One region of the Parafrankia sp. FMc2 genome, then DNA from elsewhere that is predicted to be linked to it. Evidence: riboswitches for the same ligand, from Rfam matches in the RefSeq annotation. Region 1 holds a riboswitch; each other region holds the start of a gene.

Region 1 (3,189 bases):
GCCACCGTCGGGAGCAGCTACGGCCGGCGGACGTCGGCCTGGTCGGCGGCGCCCGGCGCCGGGCGGTCGGCCTGCGCCGCGACGAGGTCGCCCTGCTCGCCGACATGTCGACGGACTACTACGAACGGATCGAGCAGGCCCGCGGGCCGCGGCCGTCGCCGTCCATGCTCGGCGCGATCGCACGGGCACTTCGGCTGACCCTGGACGAGCGGGACCACATCTACCTGCTGGCTGGCCAGCATCCGCCGTCCCGGCACGAGTCGTTCGGCTATGCCGACGCCGGGCTCATGTACGTGCTGGATGCGGTGGCGCCGTCGGTGCCGGCGCACATCTGCGACGACCTGTCGACCGTCGTGGCGCAGAACCCGCTGAACGTCGCCCTGCTGGGACCGATCGCCCAGGCGCCCGGCCGCCGGAGCAACTTCCTGTGGCGCTGGTTCACCGACCCGCAGCTGCGGGCGCGCTACCTGCCCGAACAGCACGAGACGCTCGGCCGCGACTACGTCGCCGACCTGCGCGCCACGCTCGGCCAGCGCCACCTGGACGACGAGGTGCGTGCCCTGGTCGTCGAGCTCTCCGCGGCCAGCGCCGAGTTCCGGGACGTCTGGGCCCGTCAGGAGGTGGCCGTCCGGCGGACCACCCGCAAGGTCATCCTGCACCCCGAAGTCGGCCGGCTCGACCTGGAGTGCGACGTCGTGATCAGCCCGCCGTCCGGCCAGCGGCTGGTTCTCTTCCGTCCGCAACCAGGCACCGGGACGGGTGAGCGGTTGGAGATGCTCGCCGTGCTGGGGACCCAGACCTTCTCCGAGCACTGATCCTGACGCCCTCGCCCTCGCCCACACCGGCGGCGCGGGATGACGTCGGCCGACACGGGGTGGAGCAGGCGGCCCCCCGGATTCCGAGACCACTCGGATGGCTCTGGCGTCCGCCTGCTCGGGAACGCGAACGTGCTTCTACTGTATGAAAACGCCTCATGTCGCTCCTGTCCTTTATCTAGCGAAAATCGAGAATTTTCTGCTCGAATCGGCGGCGGGTGCCACGCGAGCGGCGAAGAATTTTCCGGACCATCGGGGCCGAATCTCGTGACGCAGCCGGCGCGATCGCCGGCGGGTCGTGTCGAGGTGCCGCTGGGAGGGTGAGTGCCCTGCCACGGTCACCGCTCACTGTCCGGAAATATCGGGCGTCGGTGAGGGATGGCGGCCGGGGGAACGTCCTCATGCAAGCTCTCATCATCGATTGTGATGGCCGTCACAATCGCTTGGAGAATGTTTGCCGGTGGCGTGTAACGTCGTTGCCGTGCTTCCGACCTGGGGAGTACACGCCGGGTGGCACGCCGAATCCCGCCCCGCCCGGCGCACAACGGATCTGAGGGTGGGAGCGGGGGACCCAAGTGTTCCCGGGCGTTCTTTCTGGACGTCCTTGGGGTGAAGCCGTCAGCGCTTTGTGGCGCGGATATGTGTGTGCGGCCGGGCGATTCCCAGCCCGAACCCGACAGCTAACTTCGTAGGCGTGGGGAAGGACATTCATTTTGTCCGTTATGACTTCGGGTGCCCGTAAGAGCCGTCGTTCGATCCGCCGTGGCCGCGCTCTGCTGGTCGCACCGGTGCTGGCCGCGACGATCGGTGGCGGAATCGCGATGTCCCAGCCGGCCAGCGCTGCCGCGCGGCCGGATGCCCACCGCTTCCTCAGCGCGGTGGTCCCCTGTGAGTCCGGGGGCAACCCGGGTGTGGTGAACGAGATCGGTGCGGGCGGGCTGTTCCAGTTCCTGCCGAGCACCTGGCGTGGGGTCGGTGGGCAGGGCCTGCCGCAGCACGCCAGCGCGGCGGAGCAGTGGAAGCGCGCGCACATCCTCTACGCGCAGCAGGGCACCAGCCCGTGGTACGCCTCCAAGAGCTGCTGGGGATCGAAGATCTGAGTCCGGCACAGATCCATCTGATCCACCTGATCCACCTGAACAATCAGTGCCCAACGCGTGCGGCTGTTGAATCGACGGCCGGCGTCAGGGGCGCCGCCTGAACTACGGATTCGGGTCGTCCCACCGGTGCGCCCGGACGTCTACAGACGTCCGGGCGCACCGGCATGTCCGCAGGTGGGAGCCTGCTTCGATGCTTTCCGGTTCCCCGTTCCCGACGTCCCGGCTGCGGGAACAGGGGTGCTGATGCGACGCGAGATCACGCCTGGATTGTTATCCCTATTCAGGGAACCTGAATTCTCTCGCGCCCGCAGTAGGCGCACTTTGAGACGAGTGTCTGCTAAGTTTCGTCCAGCCCTTCCGTCCTGGTATCGAACGAAAACGACCGATACCTTGCGTGCGGAAGATTCATGTACGGAACAGTTCAGTCGGCATGGAGTGATGGCCTGATGGGCGTGGGTGTTCGGACTATGCATGGCCGGGGCAGGCAGGCGGCTGGCTCGACGCGCGGTCGGGTGGCCCCGCGGGGGGCCGGGGACCGGCGGCGCGGCTGGTCGACGGCGTCGTGGCGCGGCGGCCTCGTCGCGGTGGCGACGGCCTTCGCCGTGTCCGCCTGCGGAGGTGACGACGCGGCGTCGTCGGCCAACCCCGCCCCGCGGACGACTGCGCCGTCCGCGGTGCCGACGTCGTCCTCGCCCGCGGAGAACACCGACCTGTCGCCCGCGGACTTCGTGCTGACCGAGGGCCCCGCCACTGCCGGGTTCGCGGCCTCCGCCGAGGAGCCCGCCGATCCCGAGGAACAGACCGATCTGTACTCCATCGTCGCCGGGTGCCTGGGTCTGCCGGCCCCGGCGCCCGGCGACGAGCCGCAGGCCAGTGCCGTTGGACCCACCTTCAACAGCCCCGACGAGATCTCGTCGATCGACTCCCTGGTGGAGATCGTCTCCGACGAACAGGTCGTCCGGGACCGGGAGCTGCTGAAGAACCCGCGGCTTCTGGAGTGCCTCGGCAGCTTCTACGAGCAACCGGCGGAAGGCGAGCCCGCGGACAGCGGCATCGAGATCATCTCGGTCGAGGAGCAGCCCGCGCCCACTGGCGCGCTCGCCTACATCCGGGCGGTCATGAAGCTCGGCGACACGGCGGATGCACTGGTCCTCTCCATGGACAGCCTCATCTTCCTGGAGGGGAACGTCGAGGTGACCGTCAACTACGTGAACACGGAGCAGGCGGCGCCGCGGGAACGCCTCCAGCAGATCGCGGACCAGATCTCGGAGAAG
Region 2 (3,189 bases), on a different contig from region 1:
TCTTCACCTTCCTCTTCACCTCTTCACTGCGTTCACTGCGCATCGGCGCTCCCGGTGGCCCGGGCGGCCGGTTGTCCGCCGCCCGGACCGGTCACCCGAGCCGTGTGACGACACACCCGCCCGGCGATGCCGCGCACCGATGACCATCCGCACCGCCCTGTCCGCCGGGGTGCACCGCCCTGTCCACCGGGGTGGAGGAGCGGACAGCCGGTCCACCCGGCGGCATCCCAGGAAGATCATGCGCCGCTCAGGCGCACCACCCCTCGGCATAACCGCCCAGGACACCATCAAGGGCACAGCAGCCCGCCCGTCCGCGCGCCTGGCGCTCGCGGGCCTCGTTCTGGCCGGACCGGCCTCGAGTGGCCGGACCAGCACCGAGCCGGCGGCCGTGCACCGGGCACCGGGCGCCTGCGCCGCAGCCCCCGCGAACGGGCTGTGGCCGCACCGTGTCCTCTTCTCCAGAAGTAGTCCCGCCGTGTCTGGACTCCTGAGTGGTCATACCGCGGATCCCATCCGTCCCGGTACGACCCTCCGAGACCAAAGAGACACAGAGAGGCACCAAGTGGGTCGAGGTCGCATGACTTCGCAGGCCCGCACAGATGCCCCGCAAGATCCACAAGGCCGCAACGGAAGCGTCACTCGACGCACCCGGAAGACCCCCCAGCACTCCGGGCATGGCAACGCAAGATACACTTGAGTTAACACATAGTTACAGTTGCGTATCTCACACCACGCGGCACGCGAGGTCCCATCAGCACGACGATATGAATTCTTTGACTCGCTGCTGACAGCGCGACGCCGGCCGGATAGCGTCGGCGCATATTCCGGTCGATTGACCACAGCGCAGGCATTGCCCGCGATCTTTCGCGAGCGTGATCAGCCGTCTCTAATCGCCCGTCCCGGAGCGCCAGCCAAGTTAATGAGCGCGCCTGCGCGCGCGATACCAGCGGCCCCGACGAACCTCAAGGAGGCTCGCCGCGGTGTGCTCTTCTTCACGTAGGGCATTCAATGCTTGTCGCCGGGCCGGACAGCGTGGTTATGGTCTTCGCCGTGCCCGGAGACAGGCCGGGCACCCGACGGGTGGCACGCCGAATCCCTGCCCCCATCCGCCGGAAACAGAAACCCGATGGCAGGAGCGGGGGAACCAAATCCCGGGCGCCGAAGTCAGGCGTCCTTGGGGTGAAGCCGCGAGGCCGACGACACCGATGAAGAAAATTCTTCCTCGCTGCCGAAGGCACAGGATTTCCGGAGTTCCTGGCACGCGGCCGGGCTTGTTCCCTGCCCGAACCCGACAGCTCACCTCGCAGGCGTGGGGAAGGAAAACTCACGCATGTCCGACGCACGTACCAGTGGCCGACAACGCCGCAGCAGTACCCGCAGCCGGGCCCGCACCTTCGTCCCCGTAACCGCCCTTGTAGCGGCGGTCGGAGGCACAATCGCCATCAGCCAACCGGCGAGCGCCGCGACGACCTGGGAAGGTCTGCGGCAATGCGAGTCCGGTGGCAACTACACGACGAACACCGGTAACGGCTACTATGGCGCTTACCAGTTCTCCCCCAACACCTGGCGCAGCCTCGGGTACTCGGGGCTCCCACACACGGCTCCGCCCGCCGTGCAGGACGAGGCAGCCCTGAAGCTCGCGCTCCGCTCCGGGTTCGGCCAGTGGCCGGTCTGCGGCAGCGGAATGAGTGGCAGCCAGCTTCTCCCCGGTTCCTCGTCGTCAGGCGCGGGCAGTCAGGCCTCCCGCGCGGCGGAGCGCACATCCCTGGTCGCACAACCCGCCACCGCGGGCCTGCCGACTCTGGGGCGCGACTACGCCCCGTCCGTTCACAACCAGGTCAGCGACGAGGTCAGGACCTGGCAGAGCAAGATGAACTCGCTCGGATACCCACTGACGGTTGACGGTTGTTACGGGCCTCTGTCCGCGGCCGCAGCGCGTGACTTCCAGGCGGCACGTGGCCTGATCGCCGACGGGATCCTTGGGCCGCAGACCTGGGCGGCCACCTTCGGCTGACGCCCCCATCCCACGCAGCGGACCGCCCGGTCACCTGCCCGCGCCCGCCTACCGGCGAACACGGCGCGCTGGCTGACTGCCGCCGGACACGTTGCGCCCTTCCGCGAAGGCCGCCAGTTCTCCCGCCAGGCTCTGCCAACCGACCGGGGAACCAGGCTGGACAACGCGCATCCCGTGCGAGCACAGATCACCTCCGGGCCCGGCGCCTTCCCCGCCGGCCTGCCTCAGGCCGAGCCCACGCGCCGACTTCCCCGCTCCGGTCCGGACAGACCCCGTTCCGCGCAGCCCGAGAGCCCTGGATGCAAGCGCACTCGCACCTGCCAATCGCAGCCGCCCCGTCACCACGCGGCCGCTGACCGGTCTCCCCTGATGTGCGACGGACCGACCGCCCGGCGTTGACCCCGCCGCAGGCGGCGGAACGCGACGCGGACCGCCCCAACGATCCGTGTGTCGCAGCACCGGGCGGCTCCCGCCACAGCAAGATCAGTACGGTGGCGGGGGCCTTACCACCATCTCGGGCCATGGGTACCGGTCACAACGATGCGGCGGTTCCCCCCGCGGTCCTTCTCCACGACCGCCGCCGCCCAGCCCGTCGCCGTGCCGAGCCACGCCAACAGCACCGGTCCTGGCCAGACCGACGCCGCCACACGCCGGTGACCCCGGCGGGCGAGCGTGGCTCGGCGCGATCCCCCGACAGCCCCGCCCCGTGCCCCCGGGCGCTCACATCTCCTTCACGACCACCCCGGCACCAGCCCGCCGCCGTCCCGACCAGCCCGCCGAGTTCACGCCCAGCTCGACGGCTTCACGCCCACCTCGACGGGACATCCACAACGACCGCATCCGGCCGGTCCGCGCCAGACGGGACCCGCCGCGCGACGCCCGTCGCGGCAGCGGTAACGTTGTCGGGATCAGGCGTGATGACCGCCTCATCCTTCTGTAGGGGAAAACAACCCCTTCGGGTGGCTCTCATGTGGTCCTTCCTGATACCTCACAACCACCCGGATTTGCGCCGCCCAGGGAGATCTCGCTACAGTTCCGCCCACTCGCCTCCCCCGGGGCGAGGTCGCGTGGACGGACGCCGAGTCCTGCCCCCGTCCACCCGGCCGGAACGAGAGCGGACGATACAAGGGCAGGAGCGGGGGACCCACATCCGGACGCGCACCACGCGTCCTAGG
Region 3 (3,189 bases), on a different contig from region 1:
GACTTCCAGAATGCCGCGGAGCTGCCCCGGGCAGCGATCCCAGTCGGGTTGCTCGTGCACGATGCGGTGGAAGACGGCGACATCCGCGCCGAACGGCAGTTCTCCGGTGGCCGCGTAGTAGGCGGTTGCACCGAGGGAGAAGACGTCCCCGGCACTGTCCACGGCCTTCCCGCGGATCTGCTCGGGCGCCATGAAGGCGGGCGTGCCGACCGGTTCACCGGTTCTGGTCAGCGGAACCGAGGAGGCCTCGACGGCGCGCGAGATACCGAAGTCGATGACGCGGGGGCCGTCGGCGGCGAGGATGACGTTCCCCGGTTTCAGGTCCCGGTGGATCACGCCGACGACATGGATGGACGCCAGCGCCTCGGCGACTCCGGCGACGAGTACCAGGACGCTCTCCGCCGGCAGCGCGCCCTGCCGGGCGACAGCCACGGCCAGCGAGGGCGCCGCGACATAGGCAGTCGCCATCCAGGGGCGCGGGGCGTGCGCGTCGCAGTCGACGACCGGGGCCGTGTACAGACCCTGGACGCGTTGCGCGATCGCCACTTCCTTCTCGAAACGACGCCGGAACTCCGGGTCGGAGGCGTACTCCGGCCGGGCGACCTTGAACGCGACCGGCCGCCCGCCCGGGGTGTAGGACAGGTACACCGCGCCCATGCCGCCCGCACCGATCCGGGCCCGAAGACGATAACCGCTGATCTCACGCGGATCCTCTGGCGTGAGGGGGGCGAACACGGCTTCCAGGCCCGGGCCACCAGGCGTTCCAGGCGTTCCAGGGATGCCGGGGGTGCCGGGGGGTACAGGGGTGCCAGCCGGCGTCCCGCTCATCGTCTCCCTCAGGGTCGGGATCAGCGCAGATGCCCGGGCAGCTCGCGTGACAGCCCCCGACATCGGTCATTCAGCCCAAGCCGTGACCAACCCTGACTATATGCATCATTGCGCGCACAGGCCGCGAGGACCGTGCCCGACGCGTGGGCGGGACCCGTCCGGAGCCGCGCCAGGCACGCAGCACACGTTTGGCGAGCCCTCCCCCCGCCCCCGGGTCTGTCAGACCCGCCGGAACGCCGGTGTGCCCGGACGTCCACGGACGTCCGGGCACACCGGTTCGTTAGGGGGACCGCCGGGCTCAGACCTTGTGGCCCCAGCAGCCCTGCGAGCTGTACCACGGGCTGGTGCCCTGCTGGGCGTAGAGGATGTGCGCGCGCTTCCACTGCTCGGCTACGCTGGCGTGCTGCGGCAGGCCCTTCCCGCCGACGGAGTGCCAGGTGCTCGGGAGGAACTGGAACAGCCCGCCCGCACCGATCGAGTTGACCACACGGGGGTTGCCCCCGGACTCACAGGGAACGACGGCGCTCAGGAAGTGATGCGCGTTCGGCCGGGCGGCGGCACTGGCCGGCTGGGACATCGCGATTCCGCCACCGATCGTCGCGGCCAGCACCGGTGCGACCAGCAGAGCGCGGCCACGGCGGATCGAACGACGGCTCTTACGGGCACCCGAAGTCATAACGGACAAAATGAATGTCCTTCCCCACGCCTACGAAGTTAGCTGTCGGGTTCGGGCTGGGAATCGCCCGGCCGCACAAACATATCCGCGCCACAAAGCGCTGACGGCTTCACCCCAAGGACGTCCAGAAAGAACGCCCGGGAACACTTGGGTCCCCCGCTCCCACCCTCAGATCCGTTGTGCGCCGGGCGGGGCGGGATTCGGCGTGCCACCCGGCGTGTACTCCCCAGGTCGGAAGCACGGCAACGACGTTACACGCCACCGGCAAACATTCTCCAAGCGATTGTGACGGCCATCACATCCCGACGACGGGGGTTGAAATCACCTGTGTACGGTGCAGCCGCCGTCGAGACGTCCGATATGTGCCACCACCATTCGACCGGCGTCATTCTCCCGTCACCTTGGGCCGACCAGCGCAGTGCGTAAGGCGCATCGTCGACCCGGCTCCGCGACGACTTTTCTCGCCCCTGGACCACGGATGATGCCCGGAAGGGCGGCGTATCGATCGGAAGAATCCCGGGTGAACAGCCCGGAAGGTGAGAGACAGCGCGATCCGTCGAGACGATGACAAGCATACGAAATCGGACACACTGGCTGGCAGTCCGAATCCGCGGGTCAGGCCCGGCTCCCGACGCTCGACGATGAAGGAGCGTTCAGCCGATCGGAAGGCCCGAGGGCCTGAACCGCGGGCCCGCCCTCGCGCGGCCTGCCCTCGACGCTGCGTGGCTGCTGCCTGCGCAGTTTCTCGGAGATCTGATCGGCGATCTGCCCCAGGCGGCCCCGGGGCTCCGTGGCACCGCCGGGACTCGTGTGCGTGACGGCCACCTCGACCCGGCCCACCAGGAAGTGGAGCGCTTCGATCGTCCTCTCCACCGTGACTCCGCCAGATCTCAGCTTCGCGGACAGCTGCAGGTGGAAGGTCGCGCCGGCCGGCGGTGGCAGCGTCTTCGCCTCGATCAGGTCGTACTCGACCCGGCCCCCGGTATAAGCCTCGGCGACCTTCATCTGCACCTCGCCCGAGCACTCGGCGAACCGCGGGTTCCCCATCAGTGTCAGGTCCCGGGCCAGCTGCTCATCCGACACGATGGTCGCCGTGGACGTGATCGTCACTCGCGGGTCCGAGCCGTTGACGAAGGTGAGTCCGTCGCTGGTGGAGTCGAACTCGTTCCGGACGTCTCCCGCCGGCACCCCGAGGCATTCCGCGGCAGCAGTGAGATACCCGTCCATCTCGACCTCGGGGGCCTCGGCCGGCACGCCCCTGAAACCGGCGGTGGCGGGGCCGGCGGTGAGCACGTAGTCGTCAGGCCAGAGACCGAGTTCCTGTCCGGCCGGCGGCGGGGTTCCGGACGATGCCGACGCGGCAGCCGTCGGAGTGGAGCCCGCCGCAGACGAGGCGTCGCCCCCGCCGCAGGCTGACAGCGCCACGACGGCAACCATCGCCATGGCCATAAGCCCGCCATGGCGCCGCGCCGCGCCGGGGCGCCGGCCGTCCGCCGCTGACATCACCACGTTGGTCACCTTCGACGATCCGCGACGCTGATCGGGGCGAGGAGCTCAGGAATGCAGGGGCCCGAAGGCACCGATCACAGGCCCGCCCTCCGTCGGCCGACCGGCGATGGAACGCGGCTGCTGGTTTCGCAGCTTCGTCGAGATCTGGTCGGCGATCTGCCGGAGACGTTCCGGCT
Region 4 (3,189 bases), on a different contig from region 1:
TCGACGAGGTCCGCGACCTCGCCCTGGAGCACCGTCCCAAGGTGATCTTCTGTGGCGGCACGGCCATCCCCCGCACCATCGACTTCCCCGGCTTCGCGGCGATCGCACGTGAGATCGACGCGGTCCTCGTCGCCGACATCTCCCACATCGCGGGCCTGATCGCCGGCGGCGCCCACCCGTCGCCGGTGGGGCACGCCCCGGTCATCACCACGACCACCCACAAGACGCTGCGCGGCCCGCGCGGCGCGATGATCCTCACCGACGGAACGCATTCCACGGCCATCGACAAGGCCGTTTTCCCCGGCCTTCAGGGCGGTCCGCACAACCACACCACCGCAGCCATCGCGGTCGCCCTGCGGGAAGCCGCCACCCCGGATTTCCGGGAGTACGCGCACCGTGTCGTCGCGAACGCGAAGGCGCTCGCCGAGGCGCTTTCCAGCCGCGGTTTCGACCTCATCACGGGTGGCACCGACAACCACCTCATCCTCATTGATCTGACCAGCCGTGGCGTTGCCGGAAAGCCCGCGGCGAAGGCGCTTGACCGCGCCGGTATCGAGCTCAACTACAACACCGTCCCGTTCGACCCGCGCAAGCCCTTCGACCCGTCGGGCGTGCGGCTGGGAACGGCCGCTGTCACCACGCGTGGCCTGCAGCCGGAGCAGATGCCGGCGCTGGCCGCCTGGATCGACGAGGCGGTGAAGGCAGCGGGTGACGAGGACGAGGCCACCCTCGCCCGCATCTCCGGCGAGGTGCGCGACCTGATGTCGGCGTACCCGATGTCCGGCTGGGTCTGATCCGGTCCTCCTCCCGATCTCCCGTCCGGCCCCTGTCCTGATCTCCCGCTGATCTTCCGACCGGCGGCCCGGGCGGCGCACCGTGCCCGGACCGTCCGACTCGTTTCCGATCCGTCCCGGCCCGGGCGTGCGTCGCGCGCCCGGGCCGTGGCCTGCCCGGACTGGCCTGCCCGGACGGGCACCCGGGCCTGCGGCCTCACCGGGCCGACGGGTTCGCCGGGCCGCCCCCGCCTCCCGCCTCCCGCCTCTCGCCTCTCGCCGATGCTGGCCGGGTCACGTCCTGTCGCGCCCCCGACCCTCCCCCGCTCCTTGCCGGCCTGCGGGCGGTGCGGGAGGCCGCCTGATCCGCCACGCTCGCCACATCGTCCCCACGCAGCGGATCCGACCGCCTTCGTCATGACACAGGGTAGATGTCACAGAACCTAGAGCACGCAACGTGACTGCCATGCGTCGTAATTGGTGGGAATTTAGTACTTGCGACTACCCTTAGTAGTTCGTTACGGTGTGCTGGCTCCTTAGCAAGCGACGGGCCGTACGCCGAGTTCTGCCCTTGGCCCGTCGTCCCTCCGAGATCACCAGGGCAGAAGCGGGGGAACCACGTTCCTCCGGGCGGCCGCCGCGGTGGCCGCCCTCGGGGTGAAGTCGGCGCGCGTCGTGCGCCTGACCGGGCTTCCCGGCCCGAACCCGACAGCTAACCCCGCAGGCGTACGGGAAGGATCTTCGTATGCGTATGCATGGAACTGCAGCCGGGGCTTCCCCTCGTCCCCCGGAACATTGCGGCGGCCACCTGGTGCCCGCCCCTCGGGGTTGATTCCTGGAAGCTAGGCCCAGCGCGGGCCCGAAAGTTCTTCACATCGTTCCCACAAACGCGCGCCGAATCCTGCGCTGTTCGTGGCGACCTTTCGTTGCCATTTTTTGATCCGTACACGGATCATCTGCGCCCTAGGCCGCCGGATCCCGGCTGCTCTTCAACGTAGAAACGAGTCATTCAGATGTCGATCGGCAAACACCGCATGCCCAGGTCCAAGCCCAGCAACGGCCGTTCCCCTGGCCGCGGCCGTTCCGCGGCGGTAGCGGCGGCAAGCGTCATCGGCGCTTCCGCGGGACTGTTCCTCACCGCCAGCCCGGCCAGCGCGGCCACCATCTCGGACGTGTCCATCGCGCAGGCGGCGCAGAACGCCGGCCTCCCCTCCTGCCGCGGCATCCCGCTCAGCACCTGGGTGGCCGTCGCCCTCGCCGAGTCGGCCGGCAACACCACCGCCCATGCCACCGTCGGCGAGGACTCCCGCGGCCTGTGGCAGATCAACCTGCGTGCCCACAGCAGCTGGGTCGGCAGCCGCAACCTGTACGACCCGAACGTCAACGCCTGGGCAGCCAAGCGCGTGTGTGACATGCAGGGCATCCGGGCCTGGAGCGCCTACAACAACGGCTGGCACAACAGGTTCCTGTCCCGTGGTGCCGCGGCGGCCGCCGCGGTCGGCAGCGGACGCACCACCACGGTCTCGACCACCTCCAGTGCCACCGGCGGCGGCAGCTCCACCTCCCCCTGGACGGGCGGCGGCGGCTACATGCGCCTGGGCGTCACCGGCGTGCGCTGGGATGTCGCGCTCGTCCAGCAGAAGCTGCAGACCCTCGGCTACCCGATCACCATCGACGGCCGGTTCGGCCCGCAGACCAACCACATGGTGATCGACTTCCAGACGAAGAACGGCCTGGTGCCGGACGGCGTGGTCGGACCGGCCACCCACGCCAAGCTCTTCCGCTGATCCTCGGCTGATTCTCGGCCCCCCGCATCGCGGGACCCGTCCCCGTCACGACCTCCGCCGGCCATCACGGCCGCGCGGGACCGTGGCGGGGACGGTCCCGTTCACGGGGTGAGCTGCGTCACGCGCGGTCACGCTTCCAGCACCTGTGGTGTGGCACGCCCGACACTTCGGTGGACCGTCGGGCTCCCACCAGGCAGTCTCGAAGGCTGGACCTGGGACCGGACGTCGCCCAGGTCCAGGTCCCGAGCCGGACGAGGCTCCGGGCCGACCGTCCCACGATGCAGGAGCGTTTGTTGTGCTGACCAGGATCGACCATGTCGGAATTGCCGTGGCCTCGCTCGAGGAGGCCATCCCTCGTTACGAGGCGGCGTTCGGCCTGAAGGTCGCGCATCAGGAGACCAACGAGGCGCAGGGCGTCCGCGAGGCGATGCTCCTGGTCCACAAGGGCGAGACCGGGGGATCCTACGTCCAGCTGCTCGAGCCGATCCGCGAGGACAGCCCGGTCGGCAAGTACCTGGCGAAGAAGGGCCCCGGCATCCACCACATCGCCTACGGCGTGGGTGACATCGACTCGGCCCTCGCCGCGCTCACCGTCACCGGCTTCGACCTGATCAACAAGACGCCCGTGC

The links. Region 1 has a riboswitch for cyclic di-AMP ahead of AB1460_RS30895 (transglycosylase family protein). Riboswitches for the same ligand answer to the same signal wherever they lie in the genome.
Region 2: linked by a shared signal. The riboswitch ahead of AB1460_RS17245 (transglycosylase family protein) and the one ahead of AB1460_RS30895 (transglycosylase family protein) in region 1 are both predicted to bind cyclic di-AMP.
Region 3: linked by a shared signal. The riboswitch ahead of AB1460_RS35395 (transglycosylase family protein) and the one ahead of AB1460_RS30895 (transglycosylase family protein) in region 1 are both predicted to bind cyclic di-AMP.
Region 4: linked by a shared signal. The riboswitch ahead of AB1460_RS29415 (peptidoglycan-binding protein) and the one ahead of AB1460_RS30895 (transglycosylase family protein) in region 1 are both predicted to bind cyclic di-AMP.

What each region holds. Positions count from the first base shown of each region.
Region 1 covers NZ_JBFLUG010000153.1:11,482-14,670, forward strand. Annotated here, with positions in the region: gene AB1460_RS30890 (helix-turn-helix transcriptional regulator) at 1-815, shown strand, start outside; cyclic di-AMP (ydaO/yuaA leader) riboswitch at 1,322-1,524, shown strand; gene AB1460_RS30895 (transglycosylase family protein) at 1,538-1,915, shown strand; gene AB1460_RS30900 (hypothetical protein) at 2,428-3,189, shown strand, end outside.
Region 2 covers NZ_JBFLUG010000044.1:49,119-52,307, reverse strand. Annotated here, with positions in the region: cyclic di-AMP (ydaO/yuaA leader) riboswitch at 1,077-1,325, shown strand; gene AB1460_RS17245 (transglycosylase family protein) at 1,331-2,014, shown strand.
Region 3 covers NZ_JBFLUG010000252.1:1,307-4,495, reverse strand. Annotated here, with positions in the region: partial or broken gene AB1460_RS35400 (serine/threonine-protein kinase) at 1-828, opposite strand, end outside; gene AB1460_RS35395 (transglycosylase family protein) at 1,127-1,504, opposite strand; cyclic di-AMP (ydaO/yuaA leader) riboswitch at 1,518-1,720, opposite strand; gene AB1460_RS35390 (hypothetical protein) at 2,120-3,013, opposite strand; gene AB1460_RS35385 (hypothetical protein) at 3,059-3,189, opposite strand, start outside.
Region 4 covers NZ_JBFLUG010000133.1:11,302-14,490, reverse strand. Annotated here, with positions in the region: gene glyA (serine hydroxymethyltransferase) at 1-794, shown strand, start outside; cyclic di-AMP (ydaO/yuaA leader) riboswitch at 1,320-1,515, shown strand; gene AB1460_RS29415 (peptidoglycan-binding protein) at 1,787-2,560, shown strand; gene mce (methylmalonyl-CoA epimerase) at 2,856-3,189, shown strand, end outside.